Regions from separate parts of the Rhizobium sp. 768_B6_N1_8 genome, predicted to be linked through region 1. Evidence: riboswitches for the same ligand, from Rfam matches in the RefSeq annotation. Region 1 holds a riboswitch; the other holds the start of a gene.

Region 1 (5,976 bases):
CAAAGCCCTTCTCGTCGTCGTTCCACTCGCGCTGAACGGCCATCCACAGCGTTGTATCGTCGCCGGTACCGATGATCGTGACACCTTCGAAGCCGTAGCGGATTTCGTTGGCGAGCAACTCCTTCGGCAGGGCGATCTCGGTCTTGATGTCGCCCTTGGCGGTAACATTGTAGAGCGCATGCGGAACCAGGCGCTCGGTATAGCCTTCCGAAGCCAGCCAGAAGGAGCCGTCGGCGGCAACAGCGATGCCTTCGATATCGAGCTTCTGAGCCGGAGCGCCGTCACGCTTGACGACCAGCGCATCGGTGATGACGGCCGGCTTCTTGGTGGCGTCGATCGTGTAGATCGTCGGCTGCGAACCGAGGACGCTGTCGCTGACGGCGTAGAGCATGCCCGGCTTGCCCGGAACGGCGGCGAGGCCCGAAAGGGCTGCAAAGCCGATCGGATTGCCGTCCTTCTCGGCGGAGACAATGTGCGGATAGGCCTTCTCGCCTTCGCGGCGCTCGTAGATCATCACGTGCGAACGCGCACCGCCGTCTTTGCCGAGGTCGAGTTCATTGGCGGTCGCAAGCAGGTTACGCTGCGGAATGGCGATCGCGCCTTCCGGAGAAATACCCGACGGCAGGATCTGCAGCAGTTCCGGATCGGCGCCCGTGTCCTTGTAGACGCCGACGACGGAAGCGCGCTCGGCGAGCAGGAAGAACAGGTTGTCAGTGCCGAACTTGGCCGCTTCGAGACCTTCCGGCTCGACGCCCTTCGACGAGGAGCGGCTTTCCGGATAGTGGCCGAGCGCGGCGACGGCACGCTCGAAGGAGCTGCCGGATTCGAAGAGGACCTTGCCGGTCTTGTCGAAGATGGTGAAGCCGCGCGAACCGCCTTCATAATCGCCTTCGTTGGCGACGACGAGACGGTTGTCGTCCAGCCACTTCACAGCGTCGGGCTCGCGATGGACGCCCTTCTTCTCGCCGGTAAATTTCAGGGCGCCGTCACGCTTGGTGTCGATGCCGGTGAGATCAACGGTGCCGGCGGTGAAATGCGTCTTCACCGTGCCGGTCGCGCCGTCGAGGATGATGATCTCGTTATTTTCCTGCAGGGTCAGGGCGATTTCGTTCTGGCTGTTGAAGGCAACGAATTCCGGCTCCGGATCCTCGGGTGCAACGCCGGCGAGACCGGCCAGGGCAACGTGCTTGATTGTGCCACAATCGACGGTACCGTCGGTCTTGACCTGGAAGACGACGAGGTCGCCTGCCGGCATCTGCGGGATCTTGCCGTCGTTGACATCTTCGTCGCGCTCGTTTTCGATCGCGATAGTGCCGAGCGTCCTATCCTTGTTGAGGGCGATCGAATCAGGCTGGCCGCCGAGATCGCAGGTGGCATCGATCTTCTTACCGGCGATATCGACGATCGCCAGACGGCCTGACGGCTTCTGCTTGCTTTCGCCGGTGTTGACGGCGACGAGCGCCTTGCCGGCTGCAGTCGTGACCGAGGTCGGTTCACCGTCCATCATCAGCGCGCCGCCGGCCTTGGGCGCTTTGGCATCGGTGATGTCGATGAAGCCAATCGCGCCGAGCGGACTGTCGCTGTAGATCAGCGTGTTACCATCCTGCGAAGCGGTAATGATTTCGGCCGAGGTGGCCGAAAGCTTGTCCTTGTCAGCCGGCAGGTTGGTCGCGACCGGGAAAGAGGCGATGCGGTTGAAAACCGGCTCGGCCGCTGCCGGGAAGGCAACGGATGCAAAAAGCATGGCAGCGAGCGCTGCCTTGCGCGAAGACAATGTCATTGAAAATCCCCCAATGTCGAAAAAATCGAACAGAGGTTTTTTGCGGGACTGCCATGACAGACACATGACAGCCTGCGACATTTTGTACGGTTTGCGTCAGGCCGCCTGCCGTTCGCGACGCATCTCGCTGCGCATGATGAAGAGCGACGCGGCGAGGATAAGCGCAGCGCCGAGCCACAGATAACCAGCCGGCGCATAGCCGAAGAAAAGCCAGCCGGCGAGCACGTTCAGCGGCAGCTTCAGGTCGTCGAAAGGCTGCACATAGGCAGCGTCGGCACTGGCATAGGCGAGCGTCAGCAGATATTGCGCCACGACCGTCAGGAGGCCTGCCAGAAGGAAGAGAGCAAGTGCGGCGCCCGTCGGCACCACAAAGCCCGCCGCGAGCGCCAGGCCGCCATTGATCGGCGTCAGCAGCACCAGCAGCCACACGGTGATCGTCTCCGGCTTCTCAATGCCGGTCAGGCTCTTGGTGATGAGCGAAGAGGCGCCCCAAAGCAGGGCCGAGATAACAGGCAGAAGTGCTGCCCAGGTGAAGCTGTCCGACCATGGCTGGAGGATGATCATGGCGCCGATAAAGCCGACACCTGTCGCCATCCAGCGAGTGGGGCCAACACGCTCGCCGAGGAAAAGGCGTGCGCCGAGAATGATGAAGAAGGGCGAGGTCATGACGAGTGCGATCGCCTGCCAGATCGGCACGGAGGCGAGGCCGGAGACCCAAGCCTCGACGCCGAGCGCGGCAAGGACGACACGCACGATATGCCGCCAGGGATAATCCGTGCGCATGGCAGAAAGGCCAACCTTGCGCAGGAAGGGCAAGGAGAAAAGGAAGGCGAAGCCATATTGCCAGAAGGCTGCGGAGGCCGCCGGGAAGGCAAGCTTCATCGTGAGCCATTGGGTGACGACATTGAGGAGCGAGAAGACGACGCCTCCAAGCACCATGAAGGCTGCACCGGCGAAGGCGCGGGAGTGCGAAACTGCAAGGGAATTCTGATTCATGTCTTCCATCCGGAATAGGGACCAAACATAAATCAGGACGCATGAGGCTACAGAACGCAGACGCCGACAGATCCCTGCCCGCGCGCGGCCATGCTCATTCTCTTTCATCCGGACTCTAACCGTCGGCTCCGGAATCACACCGGATCTGCTGACCCTTCCCAAACCAAGGCTTGAGAAGGCGCTCGCGGGCTCAGGCCGTAGCCCTTACCGCCGGTGGGGACTTTCACCCCGCCCTGAGAACATCACCGTCGTAAGACAAAGCGCTGCATGCCGCAAGCGGCGAAAACAAAAAGGGGTCCGGCGATGCCGAACCCCCCTCGAAATCCTGCGCGACCGTTCTCGTTTACGGCCGGCGGACAATCTCGTATCAGCCGTTGACGGCGTCCTTCAGGCCCTTGCCGGGCGTGAACTTCGGCACGTTGCGTGCCGGAATGTCAACTTCGGCGCCGGTCGACGGGTTGCGACCCTTCGTGGCAGCGCGATGAGAAACCGTGAAGCTGCCGAAGCCAGCGAGACGGATGTCGCCCTTGTTCTTCAGCTCGGCCTGCACAACATCAAAAACTGCGTCTACGGCAGATGCTGCGTCAGACTTCGTCAGTCCAGCCTTTTCGGCTACTGCGGACACGAGTTCATTCTTGTTCATGTTTCCACCCCTTTCTAAATGGTTTGAAACAACTCAATCTGTAAGCTAGGCGCAGAAATCGCTTTCATCAGGCCCGCCGAGAACCCAAAAACCCTGCAAATCAAGGAAAAGCAAGCGTCTACATGACGTTTTCACAAAAAAGGCCGGCGTTTCCGCCGGCCTTTTTCAGGATTTGCAACAATTGGGCATAAATGTGGCCGCCAAAGCTCAATGAGCGATGGCTGCACCTGCATCATCGAGCCCTTCGACAGTCGCGATGACGGGCGTTTCCACCGTGCCATCCCACTCGATCGGCTCGGGACGACGGACCAGCGCATGCTTGATCACTTCGCCCATGCGGGAGACCGGAATGATCTCCATGTTGTTCTTCACGTTGTCCGGAATCTCTGCCAGATCCTTGGCATTCTCTTCCGGAATCAGCACCTTCTTGATGCCGCCGCGCAATGCGGCCAGCAGCTTTTCCTTCAGGCCGCCGATCGGCAGGACACGGCCGCGCAGGGTGATTTCACCCGTCATTGCCACATCCTTGTTGACCGGAATGCCAGTCATGATCGAGACGATCGCGGTTGCCATCGCGACACCTGCAGACGGACCATCCTTCGGCGTTGCGCCTTCCGGCACGTGCACATGGATGTCGCTCTTGTCGAAGAGCGGCGGCTGGATGCCGAAATCGACGGCGCGCGAGCGGACGTAAGACGCCGCTGCCGAGATCGATTCCTTCATCACTTCCTTCAGGTTGCCGGTGACGGTCATGCGGCCCTTGCCGGGCATCATGACGCCTTCGATCGTCAGCAACTCGCCGCCAACTTCCGTCCAGGCAAGACCCGTGACCACGCCGACCTGATCCTCACGCTCGGCTTCGCCGTGGCGGAAGCGCGGAACGCCAAGATAATCGTCGATATTCGCTGCCGTGACGTGAACCGACTTCGTCTTGCCCTTGATGATCTCTGTGACCGCCTTGCGGGCGAGCTTCATCAATTCGCGTTCGAAGTTACGGACACCGGCTTCGCGGGTATAATGCTGGCTGATCGCCATCAGGGCATCGTCGCTGACCGAGAATTCGCTCGGCTGCAGCGCATGTTCCTTGATGGCCTTCGGCAGCAGGTGCCGCTTGGCGATCTCGCGCTTTTCGTCTTCGGTGTAGCCGGCGATACGGATGATTTCCATGCGGTCCATCAGCGGAGCCGGGATGTTCAGCGTATTCGCCGTCGTGATAAACATCACGTCCGACAGGTCGTATTCGACTTCCAGGTAGTGGTCCATGAAGGTCGAGTTCTGAGCCGGATCGAGTACCTCGAGCAAAGCCGAAGACGGATCGCCGCGATAATCCTGGCCGAGCTTGTCGATCTCATCGAGCAAGAAGAGCGGGTTGGACTTCTTCGCCTTCTTCATCGACTGGATGACCTTGCCGGGCATCGAACCGATATAGGTGCGGCGGTGGCCGCGGATTTCGGCTTCGTCACGGACGCCACCGAGAGCCATGCGGACATATTCACGGCCGGTTGCCTTGGCAATCGACTGGGCGAGCGAGGTCTTACCGACGCCCGGAGGGCCGACCAAGCACAGGATGGGACCCTTGATCTTGGTGGCACGAGCCTGGACCGCCAGATACTCGACGATGCGCTCCTTGACCTTTTCGAGACCGAAGTGATCGGCTTCGAGGATCTTCTCGGCATTGTTGAGATCGGCCTTGATCTTCGACTTCTTGCCCCAGGGAATACCGAGCAGCCAGTCCAGATAGTTGCGCACGACGGTGGCTTCCGCCGACATCGGGCTCATCTGGCGCAGCTTCTTCAGCTCCGCATCGGCCTTTTCACGGGCTTCCTTGGACAGTTTGGTCTTGGCGATGCGCTCTTCCAGTTCGCTCATCTCGTCGCGGCCTTCCTCGCCGTCGCCGAGTTCCTTCTGGATCGCCTTCATCTGCTCATTCAGGTAGTATTCGCGCTGGGTCTTCTCCATCTGGCGCTTGACGCGCGAGCGGATGCGCTTTTCGACCTGCAGGACCGAGATTTCGCCTTCCATGAAGCCAAGCGCCTTTTCGAGGCGAGCCTTGACGCTGGTGGTTTCCAGCATCTCCTGCTTCTCGGTGATCTTGATCGACAGGTGCGAAGCAACCGTATCGGCGAGCTTCGAATAGTCGTCGATCTGGCTGGCCGCACCGACAACCTCGGGCGAAATCTTCTTGTTGAGCTTCACGTAGCTCTCGAATTCCGACACGACGGAACGCGACAAGGCTTCCAGTTCGACCGGATCGTCATGCGGCTCTTCGAGCACATGGCCGAGGGCTTCGTAGAAATCCTCGCGGCTCGTATAGGTATCGATCTCGGCGCGGGCACGGCCTTCGACCAGAACCTTTACGGTGCCGTCAGGCAGCTTCAGGAGCTGCAGCACGTTCGCAACCGTACCGACGCGATGGATCGCTGACGGGTCCGGATCATCATCGCTGGCGTTGATCTGGGTGACCAGCATGATCTGCTTGTCGGAACCCATGACCTCTTCGAGCGCGCGGATCGACTTTTCCCGTCCGACGAACAGCGGGACGATCATATGGGGGAAT
Region 2 (5,976 bases), on a different contig from region 1:
GCGCCGTCGACACCGATCGGACCCGGCTTGATGAGTTCGCCGATCATTTCAATATCGGAAAGCGCTTCAGCACGCTCGAGGAAGCGATCGCCTGGGGCGAATTCGATGCCGCCACCAACGTCACGCCTGACCGGATACATCATGCGACGAGCTTGGCGCTGATCGCCGCCGGCAAACACGTCTTCTGCGAAAAGCCGCTGGCAGAAAACTACGCCCATGCGCTTGAGATGACGGACGCGGCTGAGGCCGCCGGCGTCATCAACATGGTCAACCTCACCTATCGCAACGTCGCACCGCTGCAACGGGCGCGCGAGATGGTGTTGGCAGGCGAACTTGGCACCATCCGCCATGTGGAGGCCTCCTATCTGCAGAGCTGGCTGGTGTCCCGCGCCTGGGGCGACTGGCGCACGGAATCGCGCTGGCTGTGGCGCTTGTCCACCGGCCATGGATCGAACGGCGTGCTCGGCGATGTCGGCATTCATATTCTCGATTTCGCCGCTTATGGCGCCGCGACCGATATCGACCATGTCTTTGCGCGTCTCAAGACCTTCAACAAGGCGCCGGGCGGACAGATCGGTGAATATATGCTCGACGCCAATGACAGCTTCACCATGTCTGTCGATTTCGCCAATGGCGCTCTCGGCGTCATCCATGCGACACGCTGGGCGACCGGTCATCTCAACGAACTGAAGCTGCGCATCTATGGCGAAAAAGGCAGCCTCGAAGTCATCCATCGTCCTGACGGCTCAGATCTTCGGGGCTGCTTCGGTGACGATATTGAAAGCGCCACCTGGCGTGACATCGAGGTGCCGTCAGTGCTGACCAACTACCAGCGCTTTGCCGAAGCGGTCAGAACCGGAAAGCAGGACGATCCCACCTTCCGCCATGCCGCCAACCTGCAGAAGGTCATCGACCTCGCGATCGTATCGGAGAAAGAACGTCGGGAGTTCAATCTGCTGGCTTCCGAGAGCCTGGAAGGCACGGCCGGCCAGGAACGCAAGACGGACGATCAGGGACCGGCGCTAGCACTCGTCGTCTGAAGGCATGGTGAAACATCGAAGGCCCGCGTGATCGGGCCTTCGTCGAGCTAATAGCTCACGCTGCTTATCCGTGCCAGAGCGCGAGTGCCTCGTTGCAGACTACACAAACGGCACCCACGCGATCTTGGCTCGCCGTGGCTCTTTTACGCCAGGCCAAGACACGCTTACTAGGCGGCCTTAACAGGCGCTCTCACGCCCCGATAAGCAATGAGATCCTCGATTGTGATCAGATGGAGGCCGTGCCGTTCGGCAAACTGCTCAAGCTCGGGCAGGCGTGCCATCGTGCCATCATCATTGGCCACCTCGCAGATGACACCTGACGGCGACAGGCCGGCAAGCCTTGCGAGGTCGACAGCCGCCTCGGTATGACCTGGACGAGAAAGCACGCCGTTCGGATGCGCACGCAACGGGAAGATATGGCCGGGCCGCGCAAAATCCTCGGGGCGGGACGTCTCGGCAATGAGTGCGCGAACCGTCGCGGCGCGGTCAGCCGCCGAAATTCCGGTCGTCGTTTCAGGAATATAGTCAACCGACACGGTGAAAGCCGTCTTCAAAAGTTCGGTATTGTTGGGGACCATCTGCGGGATCTGCAGCTCGTCCAGCCGCTCGCCTTCCATTGCCACACAGATGAGGCCGCGAGCATAATTCATCATGAAGGCGATCGCCTGCGGGGTGATTGCCTCGGATGCGATGACGAGGTCGCCCTCGTTTTCACGATCACGATCGTCGACGACGACCACGATCTCGCCACGCGCAATCGCGACGATCGCATCTTCGATTTTGGAAATTGCCATCTTCTCTGCCTTTCAAGGGTTAGCCGCAGTGTGCGGCGTACATGGCCTGTCAAAAGCCACCATTTTCCCTTGGGCGAACAAGCATATGAAACACCGCGTGCCGAGCGGTGTCCTCTGCGTTGCTCTCTTCCATCCGGACTATGACCGTCGGCTCCGGCATCTCACCGGATCTGCTGACCCTTCGCTTCCACGAAGGCGCTCGCGGGCTCCGAGTTGCCTCGATACCGCCGGTGGGGAATTGCACCCCGCCCTGAGAACATTACTTAGATAGATGATGAAGGCCTTGTTCTGCAAGAGGTTGGGTGCAGATCTCGCCGCGGGAACTGCCTCGCAGAGGTGAAAGCACCGTTTCCTATTGTCGAACAGAGCTAGGACATGATGAGGCCGCCATCGACATTGATGGTCTGGCCGGTAATGTAGGCTGCATCGTCGCTGGCAAGGAAGGTGACGAGGCCGGCGACGTCTTCGCCGGAACCGGCGCGCTTCATCGGAATGCCTTCGACCCATTCCTTCATCAGTTCGCCGGGGCCGTAATTGCCGAGCAGCTTGCCCCATGCCTGGTCGTTATAGGCCCACATGTCGGTCTCGATGATGCCCGGGCAGAAGGCGTTGACGGTGATGCCGTCGGTGGCGACTTCCTTGGCAAGGCTCTGGGTGATGCCGACGACGCCCATCTTCGAGGCGGCATAATGCGGCGTGTAGATGAAGCCGTCGCGCGCCTGGCCGGAGGCCGTGTTGATGAGACGGCCGCCGCGGCCGTGCTTGCGCATGCGGGCGATCGCTTCCTGGGCGCAGAGGAACACGCCTTTGGTGTTGACGGCCATGACCTTGTCCCACTCGCCCTCGGTCATATCCTCGATGCGGGCGATGGTGATGACGCCGGCATTCTGGATGGAGACGTCGACAGCGCCGAATGCCTGCTCGGCTGCGTCATAAAGGGCCTTGACGCTTGACTTGTCAGTGACGTCGCCAACGAAGGAAATAACCTTGCCGCCATCTGACTTGATCTGTTCTGCCACGCCATGCACGCTGTCTTCATTGGCCGAAACGACGAGATTGGCGCCTTCGCGCGCAAAGCGTTTGGCGATCGCTGCACCGATACCGCGGCTTGCGCCGGTAATGACGACGGTCTTGTTTTCAAAACGTTGCATTCTCTTTTCCTTTCAACGGCGCCGGCGTGAGCGCACCGATCTGCACTGGCGACACTTGTCTCCGCACTCAGAGTTCAAACGGCTGCCGAAATAATTCCTGCGAATTCCGAGGCCTTCAGCGAAGCGCCGCCGACCAGCGCTCCGTCCACATTGCGAAGCCCGAATATCGCCTCTGCATTGGATGCCTTGACCGAGCCGCCATAGAGGATCTTGACCGAATGGCCATCGCTGCCCAGCCGCTCTTCGAGCATCTGCCGGATCGCCGCATGGACCTCCTCAATCTGTTCGTGGGTCGGCACCAGTCCGGTTCCGATTGCCCAGACGGGTTCATAGGCGATGACAAGATTTCGGCTGGTAGCACCCTCGGGGACGGATCCCCGCAGTTGTTCGCCGACGACTTCGATTGCCCGGCCTTCGTCGCGCTCATGGCGTGTCTCACCGACGCAGACGATCGAAATCAAGCCTGCCCGATGCGCGGCAAGCGCCTTCCCCAGCACAATCTCATCGTCCTCGCCGTTCAGGACACGGCGTTCGGAATGTCCGAGGATGACATAGCGCGCACCGAGATCGGCAAGCATTTCGGCAGAAATTTCGCCCGTGTGGGCACCCGACGACTGCGCGTGGCAATCCTGCGCGCCGATGGCGAGATCAGTATCCTTGACCCGCGCCACGGCGCGGTCGATCAGCGTGAAGGGCGGGCAGACGACGATATCGCACGTCGCACTGCCCGTTAGCCCCTTCAGCGCCTCGATCTCAGCTTGGGAGGAGACGAGACCGTTCATTTTCCAATTGCCTGCGATCAGCTTACGCATGTCATCACCAGCAGCAGAAGCCGCCGTCAACGAGCAGATCGACACCCGTCACGAAACTTGCAGCATTCGAGAGCAGGAAGACCGCAGGACCGACCATCTCATCGACACTGGCCATACGCTGCATCGGCGTCTGTTCTTCGAAGAGCTTGGTCTGATGTACCATCTCCGGCCGGGTGTTCATCGGCGTTGCGGTATAGCCCGGCGAAATCGTGTTGACGCGGATGCCGCGCCCGACCCACTCCATGGCGAACGACTTCGACATATGGATCACGCCCGCCTTCGAGGCATTGTAATGGGCCTGGCTCAAACCGCGATTGACGATAACGCCCGACATGGAGGCGATGTTGACGATCGACCCGCGGCCGTTCTTCAACATGGCGCGTGCCTCGGCCTGGCAGGACAGGAAGATGCCCTTCAGGTTGATGTCCATCAGCGTCTGGTACTGATCCTCTTCCATCTCCTCGGCGGGATTAGCGTTGGCGATACCGGCGGCATTGACAGCAAGCGAGAGCGCACCGAGATCGGCTTCGGTGCGGGCGACGGCTTCGGCAAGCGACGATTTACTGGTGACGTCGGCAGCAATCTCGATCGAGCGGCGACCGGCAGCCCTGATATGGCTGGCAGTCGTGGCAAGACCGTCATCAGTGCGGCGATCGAGAAGCGCCACGTCGGCGCCGCACTGGGCAAGACCGATGGCGATCCTTTGCCCGATGCCGCTGCCGGCGCCCGTCACGATGGCAACCTGGCCGCTGAGATCAAATAGTTTAGGTGCGTTCAGAGAGATGTCGGACACCGCTCTTCCTTTCTGTCTTTGCCTAGATTGTCGCCAGTTCCATGACCGAGACGTCGTTCGCCTCGTCACGCTTCAAAATGCCTGCCTGTTTGCCCTGCGCCAGCACGAGAATGCGGTTAGATACGCCGAGAACCTCCTCGAGATCGGAGCTTACGACGATGACCGCGACGCCCTGTTTGGCGAGGTTGACGATGATATCGTAGATGCCGGCGCGGGCTCCGACATCGATACCGCGTGTGGGCTCGTCCAGCACCACGACCTTCGGATCGCGCATCAGCCATTTGGCGATGACGACCTTCTGCTGGTTGCCACCCGAGAGGTCGGAGGCAAACTGCTCCGCACGCCCCTTGACGCCGAATTTCGCCACCGCCTTTTCGGCGAAAACGCGTTTCACGCTCGAAGTGAGCCAGCGCCCGCCAAGCTTGTCGAGATTGGCGTAGATGATGTTCTCGCTGATCTTGTGTGCAACGACGAGCCCTTGATCCTTGCGATCTTCCGGAACCATCACGATGCCCTTGGCGATCGCATCCGCAGGGCTGCGCAGCTTCAGCGCCTCGCCTTCCAGCCGGACCGAGCCGGCGCTGATTGGATCGGCACCGGAAATCGCGCGCACGAGCTCGGTGCGGCCGGCACCGACGAGGCCGGCAATGCCGAGGATCTCGCCCGCGTGAACGTCGAAACTTACATCCCGGAAGGAATCATCCGGCGACGTCAGGCCGGACACTTCGAGCACGGGCCTGCTGGTCGGCTCGGGAAGGGTCGGAAACATGCGATCGAGCGAGCGGCCGACCATGCTTTCGACGATCGTGCGTACCGGCGTCGAACTGTCGGCAAATTCATGGACGCGCTCTCCGTCGCGAAGCACGACGATGCGATCGGTGATCTTTTTGATCTCTTCCATGCGGTGGGAGATGTAGATGATGCCTACGCCCTCGGCGCGGAGCTTGCGCACCTGCTCGAACAGGGCTTCCGTCTCCGCCCCGCCAAGGGCTGCGGTCGGCTCGTCGAGGATCAGGAGTTTTGCATTGAGCGCCAGCGCCTTGGCAATCTCGATCAGCTGCTGGTTGGCGGTCGAAAGACCGGCAACCTTTCGGGTCGCGGGAATGTGCAGGTTCAGCCGTGCGAGCTGTTCCTGGGCGCGGCGGACCATCTGGGTACGGTCGACCACGCCGTTCTTCATCGGCCAACGACCGATGAAGACATTTTCAGCGATTGAAAGATGCGGCAGAAGCTGCAGTTCCTGATGGATCAGCACGACGCCCTTGTCGATCGCCTCGCGTGGAGCGGCCGGGGCATAAGGCTGCCCCAGCCATGTCATCGTGCCCTCGGACGGTGTGCGTGATCCGGCAATGATGCCTGACAGCGTCGACTTGCCGGCGCCGTTTT

What was found. A riboswitch is a leader RNA that binds a small molecule or an ion and turns the genes downstream of it on or off. The one in region 1 is predicted to bind FMN.
Region 2: another riboswitch for FMN. It lies ahead of ribB (3,4-dihydroxy-2-butanone-4-phosphate synthase); the one in region 1 lies ahead of AB8B33_RS05770 (DMT family transporter).

What each region holds. Positions count from the first base shown of each region.
Region 1 covers NZ_JBPWPV010000001.1:1,125,229-1,131,204, reverse strand. Annotated here, with positions in the region: gene AB8B33_RS05775 (esterase-like activity of phytase family protein) at 1-1,780, opposite strand, end outside; gene AB8B33_RS05770 (DMT family transporter) at 1,877-2,785, opposite strand; FMN riboswitch at 2,869-3,021, opposite strand; gene hupB (DNA-binding protein HupB) at 3,144-3,419, opposite strand; gene lon (endopeptidase La) at 3,627-5,976, opposite strand, start outside.
Region 2 covers NZ_JBPWPV010000002.1:309,711-315,686, reverse strand. Annotated here, with positions in the region: gene AB8B33_RS25710 (Gfo/Idh/MocA family protein) at 1-1,040, shown strand, start outside; gene ribB (3,4-dihydroxy-2-butanone-4-phosphate synthase) at 1,208-1,834, opposite strand; FMN riboswitch at 1,952-2,096, opposite strand; gene AB8B33_RS25700 (glucose 1-dehydrogenase) at 2,203-2,985, opposite strand; gene tpiA (triose-phosphate isomerase) at 3,060-3,797, opposite strand; gene AB8B33_RS25690 (SDR family oxidoreductase) at 3,802-4,590, opposite strand; gene AB8B33_RS25685 (sugar ABC transporter ATP-binding protein) at 4,613-5,976, opposite strand, start outside.